One region of the Micromonospora sp. C51 genome, then DNA from elsewhere that is predicted to be linked to it. Evidence: riboswitches for the same ligand, from Rfam matches in the RefSeq annotation. Region 1 holds a riboswitch; the other holds the start of a gene.
The links. Region 1 has a riboswitch for cobalamin ahead of metE (5-methyltetrahydropteroyltriglutamate--homocysteine S-methyltransferase). Riboswitches for the same ligand answer to the same signal wherever they lie in the genome.

Region 1 (14,894 bases):
TCGAGACGGCGCGGGAGCTGGCCGGTGACCGCACTGTCTCCGTGAACGCCGGGGAGGTTGGCGGGCAGATACTCGCGGCCGGGCTGGTGGACGAGGTGGCCATGGACGTGGTGCCTGTCGTCTTCGGATCAGGGAGACGGTTCTTCGGCAGCCTCTGCTCCCGGCACGTGCTCAAGGATCCGCACGTCGTCCTGCGCGGAGACCGGGTTCTGCATCTGCGGTTCAGAGTGGACCACGGTTAAATCGAATCACCCTGGAGGAACGATGAGACCCATTCGCTGGAGATCGCAAACGGTCGCGGCAGCAATCGCTCTGCTGCTGGCCATGCCCGTCAGCGCCGCCGCCGAAGTGGTTCCACAGCCCACAGCCGCTGAGTCGTTGGAAGGCTACATATACAACGCGGACAAGAAGCGACTAGGCATCGCAATCGGCGTCATCTCGTCCTTTGACGGCGACTACACCCATGGGAGGTACGACGCGGTCCTTCCCGTATTCCGTCGCACGGACACCCTGTGGGGGTGGAACCGTGCGGAGGCCTTCTACATCGGCGCGCCCTACTGTGGCAGCGTGGAGTACTACGCTGGGAACAAATGGCGGCTCCTGCTCCGGAAGTTCTCGCCTGGTATCCACTACCTTCCGCCTATCGACGGTGAAAAGATCGCGCGCTATCAGGTGAGCGTCTACCGGCAGGCGGGCGACGCATGCTGACAGCGCGAGACGATCGACGGATCGAGAACCGGCGGCTCGGGACCACGATCGCTGCCCTCTCGGTGGTCGTCGCCATGATGCTGCCGGCACCGGCGATGGCGACGTCGACGGAAGAAGCGGCGGCCAGCCAAGCGGCAGCAGATGAGCTGCGCAGCTACATCTACAACCGTGACTCCTGGATCCCCGGCGGGTACGGGATCGGGATCGGCGTCATCTCGGAGTTCGACGGGCAGTACGTGCACGGTAGCTACGACGCGGTGCTCCCCGCCAAGCGGCGGACCGACACCTGGTGGGGCTGGCCGCGTGCCGAGGGCGTCTACGTCGGCCCCGGCTGGTGCGTCAATGTAGCGCAGTGGAAGGGCGGCCAATGGTCGATCGTGGGTACCAAGTACCCGGGTATCCACTACCTCGGGCCCATCGGCGGTGAAAAGGTCGCCCGGTACATGATCGACCCGCTCCGCTGCTGACGGTGCTCGCCCCACTCGCCGTCCGGGGCGCTTGATCATCACGTACCCGGTCGGGCTGATCAGTGTTGCCGGGCGGTACCGACCACGAGCCGGGCGGTCGCCTCTGGTCGGTACCGCCCGGCTCGGTGCGGTCAGCCCCCGCGCACCTCGGCGGCGGCGGCGACCAGGTGCCGCAGGGACGCCTCGACCTCCGGATAGCCGCGCGTCTTGAGGCCGCAGTCCGGATTCACCCACAACCGGCGGGCCGGCACGGCCGCGACGGCCCGGCGCAGTGCCTCGATCACCTCGTCGCGCGGCGGCACTCGGGGCGAGTGGATGTCCCACACGCCGGGCCCGACGCCCCGGCCGTAGCCGATCGCGGCCAGGTCGTCGAGGACCTCCATCTTGGACCGTGATGCCTCAATGCTGGTGACGTCGGCGTCGAGGGCGTCGATGGCGTGGATCACCTCGCCGAACTCCGAGTAGCACAGGTGGGTGTGGATCTGGGTGTCGTCGGCGACGCCGCCGGTGGCCAGCCGAAACGCTCCGACGGCCCAGTCCAGGTACGCCTTCTGGTCGGCCTTACGCAGCGGCAGCGTCTCGCGTAGTGCCGGTTCGTCGACCTGGATGACCCGGATGCCGGCGGACTCCAGGTCGCGGCACTCGTCGCGCAGCGCCAACGCGACCTGGTCGGCGGTGTCCGCGAGGGGCTGGTCGGTACGGACGAACGACCAGGCCAGGATGGTGACCGGGCCGGTGAGCATGCCCTTGACCGGTTTGCTGGTAAGCGACTGCGCGTAGGTGGACCACTCGACGGTCATCGGTGCCTTGCGGGACACGTCACCGTAGATGATCGGTGGGCGTACGCAGCGGGAGCCGTACGACTGCACCCAGCCGTGCCGCGTGGCGGCGAAGCCGTCGAGCTGCTCGCCGAAGTACTGCACCATGTCGTTGCGTTCCGGTTCCCCGTGCACGAGCACGTCCAGACCCAGCTGTTCCTGCAACCGGATGACCTGCGCCACCTCCGCGCGCATCCGCGACACGTAGCCGGCGTCGTCAAGGCTGCCGGCCCGGTGCGCGGCACGGGCCCTGCGCAGTTCGGCGGTCTGCGGGAACGACCCGATCGTGGTGGTCGGCAGCTCCGGCAGGCCCAGTCGTTCCTGCTGGCGAGCGGCCCGGTTGGGGTATTCACCGCGCTGCCGGTCGGTGGGACGCAGCGCGGCCAGGCGGCCGCGTACGTCGTCGTGACGCCAGGCCGCCGGGGTGGACGGCAACGGCGCCGGTAGCGCGGTGGTGCCGTCGCGCAACGCACGGCCGAGCACGACGATCTCGTCGACCTTCTGCCGGGCGAACGCCAGCCGCTCGGACAACCGGGGGTCGAGGTGCGTCTCCGCGGACACGTCGACCGGCACGTGCAGCAGCGAGCAGGACGAGGAGACGGCGACGTGATCGGCAAGCCCGGCGACCGTCGCGCCGGCCGTCACGGCGGCCCGCAGGTCGGTACGCCAGATGTTGCGACCGTCGACCAGGCCGGCGACGATGGTCCTGCCGCCCAGCGGGCCGGCGGCGGCGAGCCGGTGCAGGTTGCCCGGTCCGGCGACCAGGTCCACGCCGACGGCTTCGACCGGAGTGTCCAACAGGGCCGGAAGCGCATCCCCGAGGTCACCGAAGTAGGTCGCCACGAAGATCCGCGGCCGGTGTGCGATTTCACCGAGTCGGGTGTAGGCGCGACGGAGGGCATCGATCTCGGCGGGGCTGCGGTCGGCGACGTAGGCCGGCTCGTCCAGCTGCACCCAGCCGACACCCGCGTCCGCCAGGGCGGCGAGAATCCGGGCGTACGTCCGGACCAGGTCGTCGAGCCGGGCGAACGGATCATCTCCCTTGGCGAGCAGCAGGAACGTGGCCGGGCCGACGAACACCGGCCGGGTGGTGACGCCCAGGTCGCGGGCCTCGGCGTACTCGTCCAGCGCTTTCGCCGGGTTGGCCGTGAAGACGGTGTCCGCAGCGATCTCCGGCACCAGGTAGTGGTAGTTGGTGTCGAACCACTTCGTCAGCTCCAGCGCCGGCTCGGCATCCACTCCGCGGGCCATGGCGAAGTAGGTGTCCAGCGCGGACAGACCCAGCCGGGCGAACCGGGTCGGGACCGCGCCGACGGCGACGGCCGTGTCGAGCATCTGGTCGTAGTAGGAGAAGGTGTTCGACGGAATCGCGTCGAGGCGGGCATCGCGCAGCGTCCGCCACACCTGCGCCCGGAGACCGGCGGCGGTGGTGGCCAGAGCCTCGGCGTCGATGGTGCCGGCCCAGTACGCCTCGACAGCCTTCTTCAGCTCACGGTTGGCGCCGATACGTGGATAGCCGAGCACGGTGCTCTGCCCGAATGCGGTACTCACCAAGGGGGTCCTTCCCTCGAAGTGTCCGGCGGACACGGAAGGGGAAGACGGATACACCTTAGGTACCGGCTTCCGCCCTGGCCCTCCCGAGCGGCCGCCGGCGGCGCACACCGGCGGCGTGCGCAGCACTGGCAGGTCTTCGGACTCGCGGGCATGACACCAGGTCGCCTACTGGCCGTCGCTTCCCAGACCTCACGGTCCAGTGCTTTGTTGACGGCGGTCGTTCCCACTTACCGCTGCGGGGCAGTCCCGGATTCACACCGGGTTCCCTCTTACGACGCCCCACCCACCCGGACGGGACGAACCAGCACCACCGCCATCGTACGGCCCATGCCGCCGGCGGGGCCCGGAGGTCACCGTAAAGGTCCCCGCCGACCGAGGGGACCGCGCCGTACCACCGACCGATGTGGCCACCGCCCACCTGGTCATGGTCGCCGTCGACGACGACGGCCAACCCCGGCCAGCGCCGCCACTGCTACCTCAGACCGACGGCGACCGGCACCGCTACCGCGAGGCGCAGATCCGCCGTGAGCACCGACTGGCCCTGCGGCAAGCCCTGCTCGCCGGCACCGAGGAGAGCTGAGCCCTGCTCGGACGTGTCAGGACAGCTCGACCTCCGAGAACAACCCCTTGAACGCGACCTGCGTCCCCACGAGCGTGCCGAAGACGTCAGCGGCAACGGGCGTCGCGACCGCGTGGGAGGCGTCTTCGTAGCTGTCGGAGCGCTCGGCTCCCCGTCAGCGGCCGTACGTCTCCAGCAGGCGCAGCCAGACCTCGCTGACCGTCGGGTACGCCGGCACCGCGTGCCACAGTCGGTCCAGCGGGACCTCTCCGACGATGGCGATCGTCGCAGCGTGGATCAGTTCCGCGACGTCCGGACCGGCGAGGGTGAAGCCGACGATCACCTTCCGGTCCTCGTCGACAACCATGCGGGCGTGTCCCTTGTAGCCATCGGCCTGCAGGCTGGCTCCGGCGACGGTTGCCAGGTCGTAGTCCACGACCCGAACCCGCAGTCCGGCCGTCTCGGCCGCAGCCGCGGTCAGCCCCACCGAGGCGATCTCCGGGTCGCTGAACACCACCTGTGGCACCGCACGCTCATCGGCAGTCGCGGCGTGCCGCCCCCACCGGCCGTCCTCGACCTTCTCACCCTTCGACCGGGCAACGATCGCATCGCCCACCGCGCGCGCCTGATACTTGCCCTGATGCGTCAGCAGCACCCGCCGGTTCACATCACCCGCGGCATACAGCCACCCGCCGCCGCCGACCACGCGCAGCGTGTCGTCGACCGCCAGCCAGGCACCCGGCACCAGTCCCACGCGGTCGAGGCCGATGTCCTGAGTGTTGGGCGTGCGGCCGATCGCCACCAGCACCTCGTCCGCCTCGACCCGCTCGCCGTCGACAGTTGCGATGTGGACGATTCCGCGGTCGTCGCGGTCGACGGAAACGGCCTCCGCGCCGAGGCGTACCGCCACACCGGCCTCGCGCAGCGACTCCGTGACCAACTCGCCGGCGAACGGCTCCGCCGACGGCAGCACACCGTCACGGGCAAGCACCTCCACCGAAGACCCCAGAGCGGCGAACGCGGTCGCCATCTCGGTCGCCACCACGCCGCCACCGATGATGGCGAGTCGACGGGGAACCGACCCGGCCGAGGCGGCCTCACGGCTGGACCACGGCGCCGCCGCACGCAGACCCGGAATGTCCGGCAACAGTGCGCTGCTGCCGGTCGCGACGACCACCGCGCGCCGCGCGGTCAGCCTGGTCGTGACACCGTCCACGCCGGCCACCTCGACAACGCGGGCGGAAGCGATCCGCCCCTGACCACGGTGCAGGGCGATACCGGCCGACTCCAGCCAGGAAACCTGCCCGTCGTCCCGCCAATGGGACGCGAAGGAGTCGCGCCGGCCGAGCACCGCGGCCGCGTCCAGGTTGCCCGTCACAGCCTCCCGAGCACCCGGCACTTGGCGAGCCGCCCGCAACGCGGACGCGCTGCGCAGCAACGCCTTGGTGGGCATACAGGCCCAGTACGAGCACTCCCCACCGACCAGTTCCCGCTCGACGATGGCGGCGGTCAGCCCGCCCCGCACGACCCGGTCGGCAACGTTCTCCCCGACCGGACCGGCACCGATCACGACGACGTCGTACTCAAGTGAGGTCATGTCAGTTGCCCTTCGCGGCACGGCCGAGACGGACGGCCGCGATCAGGAAGAAGATGGCGCCGGGAATGGCGTAGCCAGCCGCATTGATCAGCGACGGGTGCTCCGCGGCGGCTGCGACGATGAAGGACCCGCCGGCCAGCACCGAGAGGCCGCCGCTGATGATCATCGGCCACTGGCCGCCCATCCGCCGACGGGTGACACCTACGACCAACTGGACCAGACCGGCCACGATCGCCCAGGCACCCCAGACCCGCAGGACAGCGGAAACGCCGGACGCTCCGGCGACACCCACTCCGACCGCCGCGACGAGGCTCACCGCGATGTTCACATACAGCAGGGCCGGCGAGCCGGTGGCCCGTGACGAACGAAGATCGTAGATGGCGGCACCCACGTCGAACAACGGATAGAGCACGAACAGCGCCACCGCGAGCGGACCGATCTCCTTGGCGGTGGCGATCGTCACGCCGGCCCACACGATGGCGAACGCGAAGCGGATGAAGTACAGCCGCCGCAGCGCGGAGGCAGCCTCGGAGATACCGGGCGAAGCAGCAATGGTGGTCACGGATGACCCTTCCAACGGAGGAGTGAGAGAACGAACGTTCTGTCTCCGCAAGCATGCCAGGACTGGCTCGTACCGTCAAGACCGAACGTTCTGTCCGCCGCCTCGGTATCGCGCGACCACCGCGCACCACGGCCCTCGCCGAAAGCCCGCCGCCCCTTCTTCGTCGCATCGCGCGACGCGCCGTCATCGACGTGGCGCTGCTGGACCCTGAGGTCGCTCGCTTCCCTCAGACCGAACGTTCTGTTCGCTAAAGTTGAGGGCATGACGCGTGGCAAACCCGACACTCGGCCCTCTGAGGCACGCCTCCGGCTTCTCGCCACAGCAACCAGGATCTTCTACTCGGAGGGCATCCACTCCGTCGGCGTTGACCGGATCATCGCCGAGGCGAAGGTGACCCGGGCGACCTTCTACCGGCACTTTCCGAGCAAGGACGACCTCATTCTCGCCTACCTACGCGAAGTCCATGAGATGGAGCGCGGCACGGTCGACGCGGCCATCGCCACCGATTCATCACCGGTCGACCCGCTCCTGGCCATTGCCGGTTCCATAGCTCAGAACATCCAGTCCCCCGGCTTTCGTGGCTGCGCCTTCCTGAACGCCGCAGCGGAGTATCCCGAGACGGGACACCCCGTGCGCCAGGAGATCATCGCCCACCGGCAGTGGTTCCTGGACACGCTCAGCAAGCTGATGGCGCAGGTTCACCCGGAAACGGCTGACCCGGCCGCGCGCCGTTTCGTCATGCTCCGCGACGGCGCCATGGCAGCCGGATGCCTCTTCGACCCCGCGCTGGTGTCCGAGACATTCCTACACGGCGTCGAAGACCTTCTTCAGCCGAGCGCCGATCGACCGTCGACCGAATCCATCGACTGAAGGATCGCGGCGGCCGAGCTGGTTCCGCGCCGCCTGCCAGGAGCTGGTACCGCCTGCGTCCGGATCGCCCCCGGCGCACGGTCAGTGCGGCGTCGCACTAGCGTAGATGCCGGGCGAAGAACTCGGCCGCGCCTTCCCCCGCGTACCAGGGAACACCGGTGTGTCCGCCCATGTTGGCGTGCAGCGTCTTCTCCTTCGAGCCGAAGGCGTCGAACAGCTTGAGGGCCGCCTGACGGTCGTTCCCTTCGTCATCCCACTGCAACAGCACGTGCAGCGGAATGGTGACCTTTCGGGCCTGCTCGAACATGATGCGCGGCACGAAACTCCCGGCGAAGAAGCCGGCGGCCACGATGCGCGGCTCCACCACCGCAAGCTGGATGCCGATGGAGATCACTCCCCCCGAGTACCCGACCGGACCGCCGATCTCGGGCAGCGACAGGAGAGCATCCAGGGCGGCCTGGAACTCCGGGACCGCCTTGTCGACGAGCGGGAGGATGAGGGCATCGATGATCTCGTCGTCGACCCGCTCGCCGGCCTCCAGCGCCCGGCGCAGGTCGACGCGGGCCTGTTCGACGGCGTCCCAACGGGGCCGATCACCGCTGCCGGGCAGCTCGATCGCGGCTGCGGCGAACCCATCCGCCACGGCACACCGGGCCCGCGCCACCAGACGGGGGTACATCCTGCCCAGCCCGAGTGGAGGGTGGCCGAGCAGCACCAGCGGGACCGGCGCTGTTGCGGATGCGGGTGTCCACAGGATGCCGGGGATCTCGCCGAGAGTGAACTCGCGTTCGACGACACCGCCATCGAGGTCTTGCGCAGAGGTGAATCGCATGGGTCGTGCCTTTCGGGAGTGCTCGTGAACGGCGCTCCCGGACGACCTATCGCCCAACCGTGACTACGGGGAGAGCACCCATGTCGAAAACGTTCACGGGTATCACCTCCTCGGTCTCTGGCACGGCCTCGACAAACTAGCAGCGGGCCGCCGCGGTGCGCCACGCACTTTTCTGCGCCGCTCCGCGATCATCGGATGCTGCGGATACGTAGCATCAGCAGCCCGGATGCCACCGCGCACAGGGATCCGAAGACGAACAGCGCCGGATAACCGCCGAACCAGGTGATCAACGCACCGGCCACCGCCGCGGCCAGCAGCTGGGGCAAGCCGGTGGCCACCTGCAGGATTCCCAGGTCACGGCCCTCGCTGTCGGCATCGGGCAGGACCAGGGACATGACTGCCAGGTCGACTGCGAAGTAGGTGCCGATCGAGGCGCCCAGACAGGCGGCGTAGATCAGCATTCCGGTCCAGGTGGGCATCGCCAGGGGGATGGTCATCGACGCGGCGACGCCGAGGGCGCTCACCCCGACGACCATCTTCCGGCGATCCACCTTGTCCGCGATCCAGCCCGTGAGGCCAGCCACGACCACCCACACCAGGATGCTCAGTGTCAGCATGGTGGTCACCGCCGCGGCCACATCGCCGCCCGGCACGTTTTCGGAGCCGATGTAGTCCTGCAAGGTGTAGAAGAGGTAGCCGCTGACCACGTAGTAGGACGCGAAGAGCATGAACCGGCTGGCGAATGCCAGCCGAAAGTCGCGGGCGGCGAAGGCGGCGAAGAACGAGCGCAGCCGCTCGCCGAGACGCCAGCGCTCACGCACGGCGAGCGGCAGGTCCCGCGCCGACCCCTCCCGGGCTCCGACCAACAGCAGCACGGTGGTGACCAGCAGCACCACGGCGATGACGGCATAGGCGGTCAGTTGGCTCATCCGGCTGGCGATCTGAACGCCCAGCACAACGCCGGCCGGCGTACCCATCCCGATGACTCCGGCCGCCAGACCACGGCGGTCATCGGGAACCCGATCGGGCAGGATCGCGGTGATCGCGCCGGAGTAGAGGTTCGCCGCGAACCACAACACCATTGTGGTCGCGATCAGCCCCGGCAGGCTGTCGGCCAAGCCCATGAGGATGCAGGCGACAGCCGAGACCACCGCGGCCCCGGCGACCCACGGCGTCCTGCGGCCGAACCGGGAACGCGTGCGGTCAGACAGGGCACCACCGACGGGAATCGCGACCATCGTCGCGACGGCGGCAAGCGTGTTGAGCAAGGCGAGGTTGCCGACCTTCGACGCCGGGTCCACCGCCTCGACCTGCGCCGGGAGGATGACCGCCGAGATGCCGTTGAAAAGCGCGTACATGGCCGCCGTGGCCGGAAAGAGCAGAATCAGCAGGCGGCCGACACGCGGCCGTGACGCCGGTGCGTGCGGGGAGCGGCGCAAGTCAGTCACGAGGTCTCCGACCGGTCGAGCGGAGTAAGGATCATGCCATCAGTCGCGCGTCGGGCTCAGACCGGCGTGGGTGGTATCGTCCGCCCGTGGAAGGAGCTCCGTACCGTTTCGACGGGTTCGAGCTTGACACCGCCCGCTACGAACTCCGGCTCGCAGGCAAGCGTGTCCCGCTGGAGCCGAGGGCCTTCGACGTGCTACTGCACCTGATCCGGCACCGAGACCGAGTCGTCGCCAAGGAAGAGCTCCTCGACTCGGTGTGGGGCGACCGCTTCGTGACCGACGCCGCGGTCACCACCGTGCTCCGCGCCATCCGGCTGGCCATCGGCGACGCCGGCAAGGAACACCGGCTGATCCGTACCGTCTATCGCCGCGGCTACCAGTTCATCGGGCCCGTCACGCAGGCACCGGCCGGTGCGGAGGCAGGACATGACCGGGCCCTACCCGCTCGGTTGGCGATGTCGTCAGGTCTCGGCTTCACCGGCCGGCGACACGAGCGCGCGACGCTCGCGGACGCGTGGAAGGAGGTGCTCGCCTCGCGGCAGCGTCGGATGGTGCTGCTGAGCGGCGAGGCGGGCATAGGTAAGACGACGCTGTGTTCGGTGTTCGCGGCCACGGTGCAGCACGAGGCGGTGGTGCTGTACGGGCGTTGCGACGAGGAGTTGTCGATTCCCTATCAGCCCTGGCGGGAAGTGCTGACAGATCTCGACCGCGATGCCCACGATGTGGTCGACAGCCGCCGCGACGCGCTCGCACCGCTGCTGGGTGGCGCGAGCGCGGTGAACCTGGAATCGGATTCGGCCCGATTCGCGCTCTACAACTCGGTCCTCGACATACTCGATGCCGTCTCGATACGCAGTGGACCGGTGCTCGTCGTGCTCGACGACCTGCACTGGGCGGACATGCAGACACTCGCTCTGCTGCGGCACCTCGCCGAGCGCGCCCTGACGACGCCGGTCCTGGTGATCGCCACTTTCCGCGATTCCGACTTCGACGCCTCGCATCCGCTGAACGTGTTGCTGGCCGCCACCCATCGCGAGCCGGGGACGACCCGGCTGGCCCTGCGCGGTCTCGACAACAGCGAAATGCTCGGCCTGCTGGAGACGATCGCCGGCCACGAGATGGACCACAACTGGCTCACGCTGCGGGATCTGCTGCGCGCCGAGACGGAGGGCAACCCGTTCTTCGTCACCGAGATTCTGCGTCATCTCGCCGAGACCGGGGCGATCAGCCGCCAGCAGGACGGCCGCTGGGCGACTCCGACACGGCTGCTGACCCGGGGCCTGCCCGTCAGCGTCCGGGAGGTCGTGGGCCGCCGTGTCCAGCGCCTCGGATCCGAAACGCGCCGAGCGTTGGACACCGCGTCGGTGCTGGGCCGGGACTTCGAGCTCGATCTTCTCTCCGAACTGCTCGGCGAAGCTCCACTGCAAACGTTCGAACGGCTGGCGCCGGCGATCGACAACGCTCTCGTCACCGACGCCGTCGGGCGATTCGCGTTCACGCACGCCATCGTCGCCCACACGCTGTACGCCGAGTTGAAACCCACCGCGCGGGCGTTCATCCACCAGGCGGTCGCGATGGCGATGGAGCGACGTGTCGGCGATGACGCGGGCGAGCGGGCGGCCGAGATCGCCCACCACTGGATCCATGCCGTCGCACCTGCGAACCGGGCCAAGGCAGCGGAATATTCGCGGCGGGCGGGCGCCTACGCGCTGACTCACGTGGCACCGGACGAGGCGGTCATCTGGTATCGCCACGCCCTTGAGCTCATTCCCGCCGGTCCCACGGTGCAACGCTGTGAATGCCTCGTCGGTCTCGGCACCGCGCAGCGTCAATCCGGTGACCCCGCGCACCGTGAGACGCTGCTCGAAGCCGGTCGCCTCGCGATCGAACTCCACCACGACGACCTTCTCGTTCGTGCCGCCCTCGCCAACAACCGTGGCGACGTCAGCGGATTCGGGACGACAGACGACGACCGGGTCCAGATCCTGCGTCGTGCGATCGCCGCGCAGCCCAACCCGGCGGACGGTGCGCTGCTCCACGCGATTCTCGCCATCGAGATCCATGCCACCGCCGCCGAGGATCTGGAAGAGGCCGCCGCCCGGGCGGTGACGCTCGCCCACGAGGCCGGCGACGACCACGTCCTCGCGCACGTTGTGCGGCTCACCGAAAGCGCCCTGCGCACGCTGGACGCCCTTGATCGTCGTGAGCAGTTGTTGCAGGCGGGCATCACGGCCGCGGAGCGAACCGGTGACGCGCGGTTGCGCGGCATCCTCTCGATGTCCCACCACGAGATCGCGCTTGAGCGCGGCGACCGCGAGGTGATGAACCGGGAGAAGGACATCCGTAACGCGTTCGCCCAGCGCAGCCCGGAACCCTTCGTCCGCTGGACCAACGCGCAGACGTCGTCGATGCACCATTTCCTGGACGGTGACCTGGCGGAAGCCGAGGCCGCCGCGAACGCCGCCCTCGAACTCGGCGTGGCAACCGGCCAGCCCGAGGCGTTCTTCGGCTACGCGGGCCAACTCTTCCAGATCCGCCGGGCCCAGGACCGACTGGCAGACGTGGCCGAGGCCATGGGGCAGGTCCTCGACCAGAACCCGACGCTGCAGGTCTTCCGGGCGGGCATGGCCTACGTGTGGTGCGAACTCGGCCGGGCAGCCGACGCCCGGGCGCTCACCGACTCCCTCGACGTCTCCGCCGGCGGCGCACCCCAGTTCTGGTCGACCTCCCTGATGCTGTGGGCCGAGGTCTGCCACCGGCTCGTCCTTCCCATCCCCGCCTCCCGGCTCGTGCCACTGCTCGACGGCTGGCGCGACCGGGTCGCCAGCACCGGCGCGACCACCGAGGGTTCGATCGCCTACGGGCTCGGCCTCGCACTGGCCACCGTCGGCCACCGCGAGGAGGCGGCGGCCGCCTACGACCTCGCCCTGACCGTTAACCGGCGGCTGCGCTCCCCCCTGCTCGTCGCCCGCACCCAGATCGCCTATGCCGATCTGCTTGCCGGGACCGAACCCGACCGGGCGCAGTCTCTCGTCACCGACGCGCAAGCCGCCGCCAGGCGCCTCAATTTCGCATTCGTCGACCGTCGTGCCCGGCAACTGCGCGATCGTCTCCGCTGAGATTCACACCCCCAACCGGAACGCCTCGACATGTCGCTGGCGGGCCGGGACCCGCAGCGCGCGAAGGCTGCGCTGCACGGTGGTGGCCATCGCCGCGGGACCGCACAGATAGACGTCCCGCTCGGCGATGTCGGGTACCAGGCCGCGCAGGCTCTCCGGGCTGAACGGCTGGCTGCCGTCGGCGGTGCGACCGGTCAGCAGATGCAGGCGGGCACCCCTGGCCTGTACGAGATTGCGCAGCTCACCGATCAGCACCGCGTCGGCGGGGGTGCGGGCCCGGTAGAGCACCACCACGTCTCCGGTCAGCTCCGGATCCTCCAGCAGCGCCCGGATCGGAGTGATGCCGATGCCGCCGGCGATCAGCAGTGTGTTCTCCCGGGTACGGCCGGCGGTGGTGAGGGCACCGTACGGGCCCTCGGCGTAGACCCGGGTGCCCACCGGCAACTGCCGCAGCCCGGCGCTGGTGGAGCCGATCGCCTTCGCGGTCAGCCGCAGCGTGCGGCCGTCGGGTGCCGCGGACAGCGACCACGGGTTGACCTGCCACCAGGAGTTGTGCCCAGGGAAGCGCCACCAGAAGAACTGGCCGGGACGGGCGCGCAGCCGGTCGAGGCGGTTGCCGGCAATGTAGACGGACACGGCGTTGTCGGTCTCCGGCACCACCGCGACGACCCGCAGCCGGTGCCGGAAGTTGCGCACCAGCGGCACGAACAGGCGGTTGATCAGCAACGAACCGACCGCGAAGGCCCACAACCCCCACCAGTACGCCTTGGTGACGTCGCTGTTGGCGAACGAGGCGCCCTCGTAGATCTGGTGGATCACCGAGAGCACGATCACCACGTACACCACCAGGTGGATGGCGTGCCAGGTCTCGTACGACATGCGGCGGCGGGCCATCCGTACCGAGGTGAACGCCATGACGCCGATCAGGACCGCGGCGATCATGCCGAGTAGTACCGGCATCTGCTTGGCCAGGTTCGGGATCTCGGCGAAGAACGAGATCCGGTCGAGCTGTGCGTAGCCGAGCATCACGAAGGTCGGATGCAGTACGACCAGCCAGAAGATCGCGAACCCGGTCCAGCGGTGCCAGTTGGTGAGTTTGTCCATGCCGATCCGCCGTTCCAGGAACGGCACCCGACCGATCAGCAGCAGTTGCAGTGCCATCACGAAACCCAGATGCAGGCCGAGGAAACGGCCGATCCCGGTCAGGGTGTTGGGCACCGGCCGGCTCGGATGGGCGAACATGACCTGGAGGATCACCAGGTTGACCAGGAGAAAGGTCCAGAGCAGCAGGTACGCGACCCGGGCCTGGCCGATGCGCCGCACCGGTGCTGCCGGGGCGGCGGTGAATGTGGTCGTGGACATCGCGAGCCTTCCTGAAGCGGTCCTGTTCGGGCCGGCGTGAGATTTCATCGGTGGCCTAGCGGGACGGCGCGGTCGCCGTCACACCGATCTCCGGCAGCCGGACCTTTCCGTCCGCCTCAGCGTGCCAGCGCCACCGCGCGCCCGGAAGATCGCCGAGCACGATCGCGACCTGCCCGCTGCCGGGCCCGCAGGCGGCGAGCAGATGCGCTGCCTCGTCGGACGACGGCGTCTCGGCGATCACCGCCAGGGCGGTGAGCGAGCGGCGGCGGGCGGCAAGGCGCACCATCCCGTCGTCGGTCTCCGGGCCAGAGTCACTTATCCGCAGCTCAGTGACGGATCGCAGGCGTAGTGCGGACTGTGGCAGGCCGGGTGGCTGGCCGCCGAGTCCCGGCACCGACAGCACCGGCAGATCCGGACGGAAGCGGGTCAGGTCGGCCATGAGGTTGGCCAGGACGTCGATGGCGACCCCGGCCGATCCGCCGATCGCCAGCACGCCGTCGAGCCAGGTGAGATCCACGAACAGGGTTCCGTTGTCGTCTCCGCCGACCCGCACCAGGCACGGCGTGACCTCGTCACCCCGGGTGGGCCGTCCGGCGTCGGCGTCGACGGGGCGCGTCCACACACCGTCGGCCTCGGCCAGCCAGGGCGTTCGGGGGGTGTGGTCGGCGGTGACCCAGGCGGTCACCGCGCCAGTGTCCACGCGCAGAGCGTACGCCTCGACCTGATCGGCGGTCAGTTCGGCGGACGCCTGCCAGGCCAGCGCGGGACGATTCTGGTCGGCGGCGAACTCGGCGGACAGCTGCGCGCGCGTACGCATCCGTTCCTGGATCTGGCGGTGCCACCGGGCGTTGTCGGCGTAGGCGCGGCGACGTCGGCGAAGCCGGGCGACGATCCGGCGGCGGAAGATCACCAGGAGGCTGAGCAGAGCCAGGATCACCGCGCCGAGCAGCGCGGCGGCGACCTTCCAGGTGAGCAACGGCGTGCTGTCGGCGGCTGCG
Region 2 (14,894 bases), on a different contig from region 1:
GATCTCGTGCCGTTCCCCGGCTGGCGCTCGCACCGGATGTTGGTGCGGGCACTGCCCCTGGCCACCCGGCCCTGAGCCCGACGACCCACGCCCGTCGGCAGTCGCCCGGCCTCGACCAGGGACGTGCCATCGAGGGTCGGCAGGCTTCTCGCCACCCAACCGCATCCACAGTGGAGAACCGTGTGAAACGCAACTGGGAAGCCCTCGTACTCAAGGCGTTCGGGGGCCGGAACTTCCAGCTGACCGTCCTGGAGAACGAACCCGTCGGAGACCGCTACCAGCGGCTGCTCGTCGACGGGGGCGACCTGCTGCGTACCTGCGCTGTGCACCCCACCATGTGGATCCGGCTGTGGTTCGACAACGAGGGCCGACCCCACCAGCGGGCGTACACCCTTGTCGACCCGGACGCGGACAGCGGGCGCTTCCAGCTCGTGTTCGCCCTGCACGACGGCTGCGCGGCGCGCTGGGCCACGACAGCTCTGCCCGGAGACACCATCGAGGCGACCGTGCAGGGCAGTTCCTTCACGCTCCCCGTACCGGCGCCCGGCCGGCTCTACCTGGTCGGCGACGCGGCGTCCCTGCCGGCGGTCAACAGCCTGCTCGACGCCGCCGGGCCGGTGTCGGCGAGCATCTGGCTCGAGTACGCCCACGATGGCGAGCGGAACCTGACGCTGCGTGCCCGGCCACACGACGAGGTGGTGTGGGTGCCGCGCCGCGACGAGGGTCAACACCTGGTGGACACCGTCACCACCGCCCTGACCGCCGCCCAGGAGGACGGACTGTACTGGGTGGCCTGCGAGGCGGCCAGCACCCGCAGCATCGTCAAACACCTGCGGCGAGGGCTGGGCGTCGGCAAGGAGCAGGTGGCGGCGCTGGCCTACTGGCGCGCCCGGTGACGGCTCATCACCGAGCCGGCTTCTGATGCTGTACCTGACCGCCCTCAATCCGACCGACTCCGTGCTGGACGGCCTGCTACCGGCCGCCGACACGCTCGGCGTGCCGGTCACCGTGCTGACCGACCGGCCCGACGACTGGCCCGCGACGGTGCCGACGCGGGGCTGCCCGGTGCGGGACCCGCAGGCCGTCACCGAGGTGGTCCGGGACGGGCCAGCCGCGGTGGGACTCTTCTCCAACAGCGATCACCTACAGGCCGCGACGGCGCTCGCCGCCCGTCGTCTCGGCCTGCCCGGTAAGGATCCCGAGTCGGCGCGACGCTGCAAGGACAAAGCCGCCACCCGGCAGGCCGTCGCCGACGCCGGTCTCGACGTGGTCCACGCCCAGCGCCTCGCGCCGGGGCAACCGCCGGCATTCGACGTCTTCCCCGCTGTGGTCAAGCCGCGTGACGGCGTCGCCAGTGAGGACGCCTATCTGGTCACCGACGCGGAGGAGCTGGCCCGGCGGGTTACCGAGATCCGCCGTCGCCGACCGGACGTGGCACTGGTGGTGGAGGAGTACCTGCCGGGCGAGGTACGCACCCACGACACCCTCGGAGACGCCGGGACGCTGGCGGTGCTCGGTGGCTGGCGTACCACGCTCGGACCGCCGCCCACCTTCACCGAGCTGTGCCTGGAATGGGCACCGGCAGCCCCGGCGACGGCCGAGCGGCTGCGGGCTCAGCTGGACGCGCTCGGCGTACGGTTCGGCCCCTGCCACACCGAGTTCGTCGTGCACCAGGAGCGTCCTCGGCTCATCGAGGTCAACGACCGGTTGATCGGTGACCGGATGGATCTCGTCCTGGCCGACCTGCTCGACGTGCCGCTGTTCGAGTACGTCATCCGGCTGCACCTCGGCGAGTCCGTCGCCGACCTCGGTCTGCCCGACCCGGCCGCGATCGAGCAGACCGCCCGGGTGGAGTACGTCTGCGCCGAGCGCGGCGGCACCCTCGTCGCCGCCCCCGGGCCCATCGACGCGGTACGCGACGGGGTCCGACTCGGCTGCCGGCCGCTGCGGACGATCGGGACCACCGCCGAGCACACCGGCACCAACCGCGACTACCTGGCCGTCCTGCACGCCATCGGGTCGGATCCGGCCGTGGTACGCCGCGCGCTCGTCGAGTTCCGCGCCGGCCTTGACTGGGTGATCGACAGGTGACCGATCCGGTGGAGCAGCAGCTGTTCCGCCGGGTGCTGGACACCCTGCTGCGTGAGGACCATCTCGGCCTGAGCAGCGGCGGCGGCCCCGACGGCCCCGGCTGGTGGCAGGCACCGCACCGCGCCGGCCGATTACGTCTTCCTGTTCGTCCGGACGGCTTCCAACACGCCGTCCGCCTCGCCCGCGCCGAACTGTACGTGCACCCGCCCGGTCGGGCGCCACACCGGGTGGACACGCTGGCGGGTTTGTTGGAGTTGCTCGCGCCCTACGACGACGTCGAGGCCGAGCAGGGGTGGCGCGCCTTCACCGACGAATGCCGGCAGGACCTGCTCGCCCGCCGGCTGGCCGAGACCACCCGGCCCGACACGTACGCCCGGATCGCCGCCGCCCGGGTCGATCCGCCCGCCGGCTTCGGCGGCGCGCTCCTCGACGACGTGCTCGCCGCCCACGCCGGCCACGCCGTCTACCCCACCGACCGGTGCCGGCACGGCCTGGAGGATGCCGACCTGCTCCGGTACGCACCAGAGCACGCCCCCACGTTCGCCCTGCGTTGGCTGCCCGTACCGGCCCGGACGCTGCGGCTCAACGGGCGGCTGCCCGCCTGGTGGCCGACGCCGCGCCAGGACGGGGAGGTGCTGCTGCCGGTGCACCCGTTGACCGCCGACCGGTCGGCCCTGCCGGTGCTCGACGTACCGGAGATCACCGTGCGACCCACCCTGTCGATGCGTACCGTCGCCCTGGACAGCGATCCGACGACGCACCTGAAACTGCCGCTGCCGACCGCGAGTCTGGGTGCCCGCAACCGCCGTACCCTCGCGCCCGACGCGCTCTCCGACGGCGCGGCGGTGGCCACGCTGCTCGACCGCATCGCCGCCGAGCAGCCGCGCTTCGCCCAGCGGATCACGCACGCCGACGAGAGCGTCTTCGGTCACTGCGACGACGACGAGTTGCGGTCCTTTCTGTTGCGTCGACTACCCGCCGGACTGGAGCGGGTGACCGTGGTGCCGGTGGCCGCGCTCGCCGCGCCGGATCCCACCGCCGGCACGGTCGCCCAGCGGATCGGCGGCGCCGACCCGACCCGGCTCCTCGGGTCCTATCTGGATCTCCTGCTCGACTGGCACGTGTGCCTGTGGTTACGGTACGGAGTGGCGTTGGAAGCACATCCGCAGAACATCCATCTGGTCCTACCGTCCGACGGTCCGATCCGGCTGTTGTACAAGGACAACGACGGCGCCCGGCTGGACCCCCGGCACGCGGGCACGGTTCGGCTGCGCGATCAGCGGATGTGGATCCGCCATCCCGGGGAGCTGGCCGACATGTTCGTCACGATCACACTGCACCTGGCGGCGGCGGCGCCCCTGCTGGCCCTGGCGAATCAGGGCGTCGCCGTGCCCTCCCCGGCCGAGACCCTCGCGCCCCGGCTGCGCGCCGCCCGCGACCGGTGGGGCGACACACCCGCCGCCCGAGAGCTGGTCGACCGCGTCCTGACTGCCGACCGGTTGCCGGTCAAGGCGATGCTGACCGCCGGCACGCTGCTGCCCAAGCAGCGGATCGGCTGCACCGACGTGAACAAGTTCTACCACCGCACCGGACCAAACTACCTACGGAACGCCTTGTGACGCCGCAGACCGCCGAGGCCACCGCGCGGCCGGCGGAACGCGCCGCCGATCTGGCCACCGCGCACACCCTGCTCGCCTGCTACCTGCGGGAGGTGGCCGCGCCCGACGGTGCGGCCGAGACCGTGGGCGGGCAGCTCCGGATCCGGTTGCCGCACCTGGGGCTGACGCTCTCCTGCCGACTGGCCCGGGTCTCCCCCGTGCTGGCGCACCGCTACGTCGGCCCGGTCCGCTGCCGGCCGGCGGCGGCACCGGTCACCCGCCGCCACCCGGCGGTGCCGGATTCACCCGCCGCCGACACGCCGGACGTCGACGTGGCGGCTGCCGACGCGCCGGTCGACGGCGCGCAGCTCGCCCGGCTGCTCGCCGCCGAGCTGAGCGCCCGCACCGGGCTGACCAACGACGAGTTCGTCGAACAGGTGCTCGGTAGCCGGGACGCGTTGGCCACCCTGTTGCGGCAACGCCCGTCCAACGACCCCACCCCCACCGGCGACCCGGTGGTCGACGACTATGTCGACTCCGAACAATGCCTGGTACACGGCCACCCACATCACCCCAGCCCGAAGTGGCGCAGCGGTGATCCGGCGAGCTGGCGTCGCTACGCCCCGGAGCTGCGCAGCACCTTCCGGCTCGACTGGCTCGCCGTGCCCGCCGACCTGCTGGCGGGCGACGGGCCGGTGGACGAGCTGATCGCGCCGCTGGATCCGCCGGACGCGCCGCCCGGTCACCACCTGCTGCCGGTGCACCCGTGGCAGCTGAACCTGATGCCACCGAACGATCCGAGGTTGCGTCGGCTCGGCCCGGCCGGCGTACCGGTCCGACCCACCGCGAGCGTCCGTACGCTCTACGCCCCCTCGGTCGACCTGTTCCTCAAGACCAGCCTGCACGTACGCATCACCAACTGCCTGCGCAAGAACGCCCGCTACGAGTTGACCGGGGCGGTGGCGTTGACCCGGTTCCTGTCCGGCGTGCCGCTTCCCGCCCGGGTCGGGTTGCTGCGGGAGCCCGGCTACCGGACCGTCGACCTGCCGGGGGCGGACGAGGCGTACGGCACCATCCTGCGGACCGGGGTGCGCGAGCATCTGCGGCCGGGCGAACGGGTGGTGCTGGCGGCGGCGCTGGCCAGCGCGCCGCTGACCGTGGCGGACCCGTTCGACTGGTGGCGGGCCTACGTCGAGCTGCTGGTACCCACCGTGCTGCGACTGTGGCTCGGCCACGGCGTGGTCCACGAGGCACATCTGCAGAACGTGCTGGTGGTCCTGGATCCGGACGGCCGCCCTGCCCGCCTGATCCTGCGTGACCTCGAAGGACTGAAGCTGGATCTCGGCCGGTTGGCGGCCTGGCCCAGCCGGGTGCCCCGGCAGGCCGCCTACACCCCCGCCCAGGCGGCCCGACGCGTCGTCTACTGCCTCTTCGTCAACCATCTCGCCGGTCTCGCCGGTGCGCTCGCCGACGGCCACCCCGGCACCGAGCCCCGGCTGTGGCAGACGGTCCGGCGAGCCGTCGAGGCGGCGTACGCGCAGCTGGGTGAGCCGGCCGAGCTGACCCCGCTGCTGAACGGCGCTCCGCTCACCGCGAAGGCGAACCTGTTGGTCCGCTGGCACCGGGCCGCCGACCAGCAGGCACCCTACGTCGAGGTGCCCAACCCGCTCGGCGGCGCCGGGTGACCCGACCGACGTACGTCTACGATCTCGCCGCCCTGGCCACGCACGCGGCTGCCGTCCGGGCGGCCCTGCCGGAACGGGTCGAGCTGCTCTACGCGGTCAAGGCCAATCCCGACCCGGGGATGCTGCGTACTTTGGCCGCCACGGTCGACGGTTTCGAGGCGGCCAGCCGGGGCGAACTGCGGCACCTCGCGGGCGTGCTGCCCGGGCGGCGGGTGGCCGCCTTCGCCGGGCCGGGCAAGACCGACGCGGATCTCTCGGCGGCGCTGGCCGCCGACGTGCACCGGGTACACGTCGAGTCCGCCGCCGAACTGCACCGGCTGGCCGCCCTGGCGCGGGCCGCCGGGCGTACCGTCGATGTGCTGCTGCGGGTGAACCTGCCGGTCGCGACACCGGGCGCGGTCCTGGTGATGGGCGGACAGGCGAGCCCGTTCGGCATGGAACCGGCGGAGGCGGTCCGGCTCGCGGCCGACCCGCCGGACGGTGTCCGGGTCCGTGGCGTGCACGCCCACCTGGCCAGCGGGCTCGACGCGGCGACCGCCGCCGGGGTGGCGCGCGAGGTGACCGACTGGGCGGTGCGGCAGGTACGCGCCGAGGAGGTCAACGTCGGCGGCGGCATGGCCGTCGATTACCGCCGCCCGGAGCACCGCTTCGACTGGCCGAGCTACGGTCGGCTGCTCGGCGAGGTGTTGGAGGCATACCCGACGGTCCGGCTCCGGATCGAGCCCGGCCGCGCCGTGGCCGTCTACTGCGGCTCGTACCTGACCGAGGTGATCGACGTGAAGCGGTCCCAGGGACGATGGTTCGTGATCGTGGCCGGCGGCACCCACCACCTGCGGACTCCGGCGGCCAAGGGGCACTCCCAACCCTTCGTCGTGGTGTCCCGCGACGGTGCCGGGCCGCGTACCGACGGTGGCCCGGTGACCGTCGTCGGCCAGCTCTGCACGCCCAAGGACGTGCTGGCCCGCGACGCCGACAGCGGCCCGATGGCCGTCGGGGACCTCCTCGTGTTCGGGATGTCCGGCGCCTACGCGTGGAACATCAGCCACCGCGACTTCCTCATGCACGATCCGCCCGACTTCACCACCGGCGACCCGCTCGCCGTGGCCCGTGGATGGGCCCGCTAGCGGGTAGCGCTCCGGCGACGACGTCGCCGCTCTCGCGGCGGCCGGTGAACCGGCCCGGCGGTGATCGGCAGGATCATCGCCGGGCCGGACCCGGTTCGCGGGGGCGGCCGGACCGCCGTCAGAAATCGTCGTCGAAAGCGACAGTCCCGGTCACCCCGACCTGGTAGGCCGACACCCGCCGTTCGAAGAAGTTGGACAACTCCTGCACGTCCTGCAACTCCATGAAGGCGAACGGGTTCTTCGACCCGTACAGCGGTGCGATCTCCAACTGTGCCAGCCGGCGGTCGGCGACGTGCTGGAGATATTCGCGCATGTCGGCCAGGGACAGCCCGGACACGCCCTGTTCGAGCAGGTCGGCGGCGAACTGCACCTCGCACTCGACGGCCTCGGCGAGCATGTCCCGGACCTGCTGCTCCATCTCGGCGTCGAAGAGGTCCGGCTCCTCGGCGCGTACGGTGTCGACCACGTCGAAGGCGAAGGCCATGTGCATCGACTCGTCCCGGAACACCCAGTTGGTGCCGGAGGCCAGGCCGTGCAGCAGGCCCCGGGACCGCAGGAAGTACACGTAGGCGAAGGCGCCGTAGAAGAACAGTCCCTCGATGCAGGCGGCGAAGCAGATCAGGTTCAGCAGGAACGACCGCCGGTCCTCGCGGCTCTTCAGCTCCCGCAGCTCGAAGATCGAGTCGATCCACTTGAAGCAGAACTCGGCCTTACGGGCGATCGACGGGATGTTCTCCACGGCGGCGAACGCCGCGAACCGTTCCCGCTCGTCCGGCACGTACGTGTCGAGGAGGTTCAGGTAGAACTGGACGTGCACCGCCTCCTCGAACAGTTGCCGCGACAGGTAGAGCCGCCCCTCCGGCGAGTTGACGTGCTGGTACAGGTTGAGCACGAGGTTGTTGGCGACGATGGTGTCGCCGGTGGCGAAGAACGCGACAAGCCGGGACACCAGGTGCTGTTCCGCCGGGGAGAGCTTGGCCAGGTCGGCGAGGTCGGAGTGCAGGTCGACCTCCTCGACGGTCCAGGTGTTCTTGATGGCGTCCTTGAACCGATCGAAGAACTGCGGGTAGCGCATCGGCCGCAGCGTCAGGTCCATGCCGGGGTCGAGCAGCATCTGCCGCTGGCCGGTGTCGGGGTCGGAAACAGTGGTCACTGGCAGGCCTCGCAGCTCTCGGGGTTTTCCAGGGAGCAGGCCAACGCTTCGTCGTCGCTGACCGCGACGATCGGCTTGACCGCCGGGGTGACGGCGACGGTGGCCTGCTGGATCCGGGTCGCCGGACGCGACCGCAGGTAGTAGGTGGTTTTCAGCCCGGCCTTCCAGGCGTACAGGTACATCGAGGAGAGCTTGCCGATGGTCGGCGCGCTCAGGAACAGGTTCAGCGACTGCGACTGGTCGATGAACGGAGCGCGGGCTGCCGCCAGGTCGACAAGCGCCCGTTGCGGCAGCTCCCACGCGGTACGGAACAGCTCCCGCACCTCCTCGGGCAGCTCGGCGATGCCCTGCACCGACCCCTCGGCCCGCTTGATCTGCTCCCGGATCGGCGCGGTCCACAGTCCGCGCGCCTTCAACTCCCGGACCAGGTACGTGTTGATCTGGAGGAACTCGCCGGACATCGTCTCCCGCTTGAACAGGTTGGACACCTGCGGCTCGATGCACTCGTAGCACCCGGCGATCGAGGCGATCGTGGCGGTCGGCGCGATCGCCACCAGCAGCGAGTTGCGCAGGCCGTGGCGGGCGATCTGCTCCCGCAGCGCGGTCCACCGCGACGCCTGCGCCACCTCCGCGCCCCACAGGTCGGGATGCAACTCACCCTTCGCGGCGCGGGTTTCGGCGTACGCGGGGTGTGGGCCGAACCGCTCGGCGAGCCCGACCGACGTCTCCAGCGCGGTCAGGAAGATCTCCTCCTGGACCCGGGTCGACAGCTCCCGTGCCGGTGCCGAGTCGAACGGCAGGCGCAGGGTGAACAAGGCGTCCTGTAGCCCCATCAGGCCAAGCCCGACCGGTCGCCAGCGCGGGTTAGACACCGCCGTCTGCTCGGCCGGGTAGTAGTTGATGTCGATCACCCGGTCGAGGAACACCACCGCCGTGCGTACCGTGGCGCGCAGCTTCTCCCAGTCGACGCCGTCTGCGGTGACGTGCGCGCCCAGGTTGACCGAACCGAGGTTGCACACGGCCGTCTCGGTGTCGCTGTTGACCTCCAGGATCTCCGTGCACAGGTTCGACAGGTGGATCGTGTTGCCGGGCGCACCGGTCTGGTTGGACAGTCGGTTCGCGGCGTCCTTGAAGGTCATCCACCCGTTGCCGGTCTGCGCGAGCGTACGCATCATCCGGCCGTACAGGTCGCGGGCCTTCACCGTCCGGACGGCCTTCTTCTCCGCCGCCCGGTACGCCTCGTCGAACGCCTCGCCGAACAGGTCCGGCAACTCGGGTGCGTCCGACGGGTCGATCAGCGACCAGTCGCCGTCGGCCTCGACCCGGCGCATGAACTCGTCCGGGATCCAGTTGGCCAGGTTCAGGTTGTGGGTACGCCGGGACTCCTCCCCGGTGTTGTCCCGCAGTTCCAGGAACTCCTCGATGTCCGGGTGCCACGGCTCCAGGTACACGCAGGCCGCGCCCTTGCGCCGGCCACCCTGGTTGACCGCCGCCACCCCGGCGTCGAGCGTCTTCAGGAACGGCACGATGCCGTTGGACCTGCCGTTGGTGCCCCGGATCAACGCGCCCCGGCCCCGCACCCGCGACCAGGAGATGCCGATGCCGCCGGAGAACTTCGACAGCTTCGCCACCTGGTGGTAACGCTCGTAGATCGAGTCGAGTTCGTCGCGCGGGGAGTCGACCAGGAAACACGACGACATCTGGGTGTGCCGGGTGCCCGAGTTGAACAGCGTCGGTGAACTCGGCAGGTACGCCAGGCTCGACATCAGCCGGTAGAACCCGATCGCCTCGCCCGGTGTCTGCGACAGCCCGCAGGCCACCCGCAGCAGCCAGTACTGCGGCGTCTCCACCACCAGCCGGGTCTGCGGATGCCGCAACAGGTAACGGTCCGCGACGGTGCGCAGCCCGAAGTACTCGAACCGCAGGTCACCGTCCGGGTCGACCGCGTCGTCCAGCTTGCGGGCGTTGCGGGCCACGAACTCCGCGGTAGCGTCCCCGATCAGCCCCAGGCCGTGGGCGTAGCGGATCGACTGGCTGAAGCTGGCCACCTGCTGCCCACGGACCTCCTTGTCCACGTACGCGGCCAGCAGCCGAGCCGCCAGCTTCGAGTACTGCGGCTCCGTACCGATCAGCTCGGCGGCCGTCTGGATGGACAGCTTGTCCAGCTCGGCGGTGGTGGCCCCGTCGTACAGGCCGCTGATGGTCTTGGTGGCCACCCGCAGCGGATCGACCTCGTCGAGGTCGGCCACCCACCGCTCCACCGCCCGGACGATCTTGTTGACGTCCACCGGTTCCGTGGCGCCGTCGCGTTTGCGGACCTGCATCACCTGCCGGCGCTGCTCCGACACACCTGCGTCGGAGGCCGGCGCCTCCCGCACGACCGTCACGTCTCTCTCCTCGCGCCGTCTGCTCCGGGCCTCGGACACGCGGGAGGACGCCACGGGATCCGCGCAGGCGGCACGGCCCGTTGATGGCGTCGGCCGTCCCACGCGGCCTGCGGCCGCCGCCCACGAGTGCGGGCGGCGTGCTGGCAGGTCTTCGGACTCGTGGGCGTGCTCGCGCGCTCCTACTGGCCGTCGCTTCCCAGGCCGGAGCCCAGTGCTGTGTGACGGCTGTCGTTCCCACTCACCGCTGCGGGGCAGCCCCGGATTCACACCGGGTTCCCTCTTGCCTCGGCCGCCCCGGATGGGCGCCCGAACCAGCTACGGGTGACACCATATATGGGTGGCCCACGAACGCAAGACACCAGATGGTGTGTCGGCGTGTCCTGCAACGGATGTCACATCCGGCTGCGCCGTCCGGCCGGTCCGTGCTTGACCGGTCTCCGGCAGGCGGCGTACGAAAAGGACGGCGGATGCGACGGGATGCTGATCGTCAGTCACATCCCGGCGTGGCTATCCGCCCCGCAGGTGCACCTCAGCCACGCGAGGAACCTGGTTGTCAGCTCGCCGGGATCCTCACGCGGCAGGTCGTCCAACGCCGCCGTCAACAAGGCACCCGCGTACATCGACAGGCCCACCCGGTCCCGGCCGTACGCCTCGCCGAGCCTCACCCGCGCCGGAGCGCACGGCCACACCGGTTCGCCGTCGCAGGTGCCGCACGTCCACTGCGGCCGGCGCGGTAGGTGCTGGTCGCCGAGGCGGCAGGGCAGGGCGTCGACAGCGCGACCGATCCGGATCGCTTCAGCGGCCATAGCGTCGCGGTAGCGCACGGGTCGCCCGGTCATGCCGGCCACCGCGCGTTACGCCGCGCCTGATCGAGCAGGCGTCGCCGGGCCGCGTCCTGCTCGATTTCCTGCCAACGTTGCCCGGTGCCGGCCGGCGGCACGGACCACCGCCGCCGCAGCCACCGCCGAAACCTGCGCCACACGCCCACCGCCGCCACCTCCGCCAGGTCGTAAATGGGGGTGGCGGCGCCGCACGGGGGAACACCACCGACACCCAAAAGCATCGTGCGATGACGGCGTGTGACCAGGTCAGAGGCTTGGTGTCCGCTACGGGTTGACGGACAGATCCAAGTCGCGGACAGCTGCGTCAACCTGCCCGGCCAGGCGTCGTGAGGCCGTTGACACCGCGATGGACCGTGCCTCCCCCAGCACCCGCTGCGCCGAGCCACTGTCCCCGGCCCGGCCGTGGGCGATGGCCAGGTGCACGAGGTGCCCGCCGTGCCAGTCGGCGCTCTCGGCCGTCTCGTCCACCCCCGTTGTGCCTGCGGTCAACAGCTCGACGGCCCGGTCGTTGGCCCGCGCGTCCCGATCGCCCAAGTACCGCCACACGATGCCCTGCTGTACCGCGTAGAAGGCCGGGGTGTACCAGTATCCCCACGCGGGCAGTGGCGTCTCTGCCGCCTCGGTGGCCAGGTCGGCGGCTTGCGCGAGCATCTGCCGCACGTCGGTCGGGCACGCCCCAGCCATGGCCAGCCCACGCGCCTCCTGGCCGGCGGAGTACGCGCGCAACGCCGTGTTGGCTCGCGGATCATCCCGGGCAGCCCGGGATAGCCCGATCATCTCTGGCAGGTCACCGCGACCCTCCGCCCGGTGCCCCTGGAAGGACAGCACGGTCGCCGTCAGGTCGGCGTTGCTGGCCTCTGTGGACCACTGCAGACTGCGGTCCAGCCACACGCGGGCGGTTCGGTCGTCACCGTTGGCGATACCGAGCCAACCGGCGAACTGCGCCCATTGCGCAGCCATGTCGACCACCGCCGGCCGCACCTGGTGGCCAGCCTCGCGCAGCAGCGACACGATCGTGTCGAGCTGGACGCGTACGGGCGGTAGGACGGCTGCGGCGCCGATGGAGTCCTCCAGCCGCCGGTATCCGGCGAGCACGTCGCCCAAGATGCGAACCCCGGCCAGATCGACACGGCCCGGATGCGCGGCGACGTAGGCCGCCCGCCGGCCGCCGTCGGGAACGTCAACGACCATGGCGGCGAGCGCACCACCGGCGGCGAGCGCGTCATCGAGGCGGACGGCGACGTCGACGGCTGGCCGGGTCTGCCCTGTCTCCAGCTGATGGATGACGCTCTTGCCATGGCAAACCGCTGCGGCCAACTGACGCAGCGACAGGCCACGCTCACGGCGTAGCCGGGCCAGCTCAGCTGGGAATCGCGGGTCGACGATGGTGTGTGCGCGTGGTGGCATGGTTTGCTCCCGCGTGGAGGACCACGGCTGGCCTACCGGTTTCCACACCTGCGGGCCGCCACAGTCGACATTACTCAGCAGCGGCACGCCACGACAGCGGTCGACCCGCGAACTGGGCCATGTCGGCGAGGCGGCACCAACAACCTGCCCAACATGGGCGTCCTGTTCACCTACTTGGCGTTGCAATGTGACTGGCCGCCGGCTAACCGAACCCAATCGGCCGGAATGGCGCGCGAGCTGCACCGACGCCTGCCACGGATGGTCAGCGTTGGTCACCCGTGGTTCACCTCAGACGGCCTGCAGACGGCCTGATCTTGGGCTCAGCTCGCGTCGACAGCGGTTCGACCCTTGGTGTTAGTACCGGCGAGATGGCCTGAGGGGCTTCTGCGAGGTCACGCGCGGCGGAGGCACGTCCCCGCCCGGTGTGCTCGGCACGGTTGCTGCACCTCTCTGCCGTGCTGCTGGCGCGCCGGCGCGGTGGCGCATGTCGAGACTCGGATGCTTAACACGATTGCGAATTCTCTTCACCTCCGTCTTGGCCCACAGGCCATCGACAAGCGCAGGTCACGACATGCGTGATCGGCTTTGCGGCCGACACCGGACGGAGGTATCGTCCCGGCAACCAAGCCAACCAGCTAAAACGAAGGGATGCAGGACGCGCATGGGCGGCGAAGAGGCACTTGTCCGTAAGGATGAGTCCAACGCCCTTAAAAAGGAGATTTGGGACAGAGCTTTCCATGCCTATGCAACAGCCTTCATCTTCGAGCAGCGGGCACGCAGGTTAAAACGCCGCCTGAAGTGGCTGAACTTTGTGGCATTAGTAGTTCCTGTGATCGTGGGTGGTTTAGCACTCGGCTACGGCGCTGGGTTTCCGCTACTTGGACTCGCCGTTGGAGTGGGGGCCGCCGTCGGACTCTTGCAGTTGGTCGTTTCAACATGGTCCGTGGTCTCAGGTTGGGTCGAGTCCTATGGATACGCCACCACCTCCGTGGTTGACAATCAACGGCTGGCACGCGATTTTAAGGAACTTGGGGAAAGCTCAGCCCTTGACGTCGAGAGCGTACGGAATCGCTACAACATCTTGAAGGCCTCTGATGATGCACGGCAGGCCCAGGACTACGGGCAAGATATAGACGAAGCCGAAAAGCGCATGGGTATGCGTGCTGCGTTGCGAGAACGACGTCGCCAGTGCGCTGGATGCGGAAACGTTCCTGCGAGCATGGCCCCGACAAAATGCGATGTATGCGGGAATTTCAAGATTCGTAAGATTTAGAGGAGCGAAGGCTTTATGGACGTACAGACCGCACAGATCCTCAGAGGCTTCCTCATGCTCAACTCGTTCCAGCAGGACGAGTTTGTCAGGACAATCAACGACGTCATGCAGGGGCGCAAGACGAGCAACAAGGCGTTTAGCGAAGCCGGTGAAATCCTCAGGGTCAACACCGGCCCCGTCATGAGCGCCTGTGGATGCTGTGGACGATAGGGAGCTCATGCCAAGCGACTCAAGTGCCGGCCTCGTCGATCCGCACCTCACGGTCGGAGCTATTGGACGGGCTCGACCGAGAAAGTGGGCAGCCTTGGTGTCTTTCGCTGTGAGGGATGAAGGCGCTCGCGCAGCGGAGAGCTGACGAGATGCTAGTCGTTCGAGGTGAGCGTAAGGCTGCATTCGGTCTACCTCTGACCGTCTGACAATTCGAAGCTCTGGGAGCCTCCGTGTTGGCTCTTACTCACTGCTCACTGAAGGATTTGAGGCTATGGCGAAGGCTGCGGAGATTTTAGCGTACGCTCGGAAGCAGGCTGACGAGCTTGAGCGGGACATGCATTGGATTACGAGCGAGCACAGTCCTAGCCACGGGTATTGGATTTCGTCCGATTATCAGATGCTTACGAAAATTGTGGCACGAGCCGCAGCCGCCCAAGAGTTCCTGCGGCAGTACTCCGGAGCGGAGAGTTTCTGGACTGAGCGGGCCATTTCGGTGTACCAGAGCAAAGGTGACAACCAGTCAACTGAATCCGGTGCTCGTGCGATCGGTGAACTCTTGCGGGCATGGGCAGACCAGGTTGAGGCGGGAGTCATCGAGATAGTCGGTTCTCGGTCGTGGGTAGAGGTTGGCCAGGCAAGCACTGACGTCATGGGCCAGGTGCGTCGGCTAAATGAAGACCCAGAAGCGCATCCCGCTGCCGCTATCGTCCTCTGTGGTGCAGCGCTCGAAGTGGCTCTTCGCGCCGTTGCCGAAAGTCGCGGCATTGTGGTCGAAGAGAGACCCACGTTGTCGGTCCTCACGAAGGTTCTCCGCCGAGAAAGGCTCCTCACGGTGCAGGACGTCAAGGACTTGGAGCAGTGCGGCGGGCTTCGAAATCTGGCCGCACACGGGCAATTCGAGACACTCAGCCCAGAGCGGGCCGGCCTCATGGAGCAACAGACCAACTTACTACTCCGTCGTCTCAGTGACCTGGTGCCTGTGACCGCGGGGACTGTTGCCTGAGCCGGTTCGCGCTGGCCCTACTTTTGCGCGTCCTGGCCGGGGCGTCGGCTTTCGTCCGCACCCTGTGGAGTGGGTGGGGCCTGCCCGGTCAAGGTGGAGCACCCCACTGTCTGAACGACCT

Region 2: another riboswitch for cobalamin. It lies ahead of KBX50_RS22105 (ribonucleoside-diphosphate reductase subunit alpha); the one in region 1 lies ahead of metE (5-methyltetrahydropteroyltriglutamate--homocysteine S-methyltransferase).

What each region holds. Positions count from the first base shown of each region.
Region 1 is NZ_JAGPXQ010000039.1:33,555-48,448, reverse strand. Features, by position in the region: gene KBX50_RS26780 (dihydrofolate reductase family protein) at 1-242, shown strand, start outside; gene KBX50_RS26775 (hypothetical protein) at 325-708, shown strand; gene KBX50_RS26770 (hypothetical protein) at 702-1,175, shown strand; gene metE (5-methyltetrahydropteroyltriglutamate--homocysteine S-methyltransferase) at 1,307-3,544, opposite strand; cobalamin riboswitch at 3,657-3,868, opposite strand; gene KBX50_RS26760 (hypothetical protein) at 3,951-4,127, shown strand; gene KBX50_RS26755 (NAD(P)/FAD-dependent oxidoreductase) at 4,282-5,703, opposite strand; gene KBX50_RS26750 (hypothetical protein) at 5,705-6,265, opposite strand; gene KBX50_RS26745 (TetR/AcrR family transcriptional regulator) at 6,527-7,135, shown strand; gene KBX50_RS26740 (alpha/beta hydrolase) at 7,233-7,967, opposite strand; gene KBX50_RS26735 (MFS transporter) at 8,156-9,415, opposite strand; gene KBX50_RS26730 (AAA family ATPase) at 9,502-12,534, shown strand; gene KBX50_RS26725 (ferric reductase-like transmembrane domain-containing protein) at 12,538-13,896, opposite strand; gene KBX50_RS26720 (hypothetical protein) at 13,952-14,894, opposite strand, start outside.
Region 2 is NZ_JAGPXQ010000025.1:15,897-30,790, reverse strand. Features, by position in the region: gene KBX50_RS22140 (GNAT family N-acetyltransferase) at 1-75, shown strand, start outside; gene KBX50_RS22135 (siderophore-interacting protein) at 183-896, shown strand; gene KBX50_RS22130 (acetyl-CoA carboxylase biotin carboxylase subunit family protein) at 922-2,091, shown strand; gene KBX50_RS22125 (IucA/IucC family protein) at 2,088-3,710, shown strand; gene KBX50_RS22120 (IucA/IucC family siderophore biosynthesis protein) at 3,707-5,374, shown strand; gene KBX50_RS22115 (alanine racemase) at 5,371-6,498, shown strand; gene KBX50_RS22110 (ribonucleotide-diphosphate reductase subunit beta) at 6,617-7,612, opposite strand; gene KBX50_RS22105 (ribonucleoside-diphosphate reductase subunit alpha) at 7,648-10,038, opposite strand; cobalamin riboswitch at 10,163-10,369, opposite strand; gene KBX50_RS22100 (hypothetical protein) at 10,530-10,877, opposite strand; gene KBX50_RS22095 (hypothetical protein) at 10,874-11,101, opposite strand; gene KBX50_RS22090 (helix-turn-helix transcriptional regulator) at 11,145-12,287, opposite strand; gene KBX50_RS22085 (mobilome CxxCx(11)CxxC protein) at 12,949-13,560, shown strand; gene KBX50_RS22080 (hypothetical protein) at 13,576-13,770, shown strand; gene KBX50_RS22075 (hypothetical protein) at 14,042-14,773, shown strand.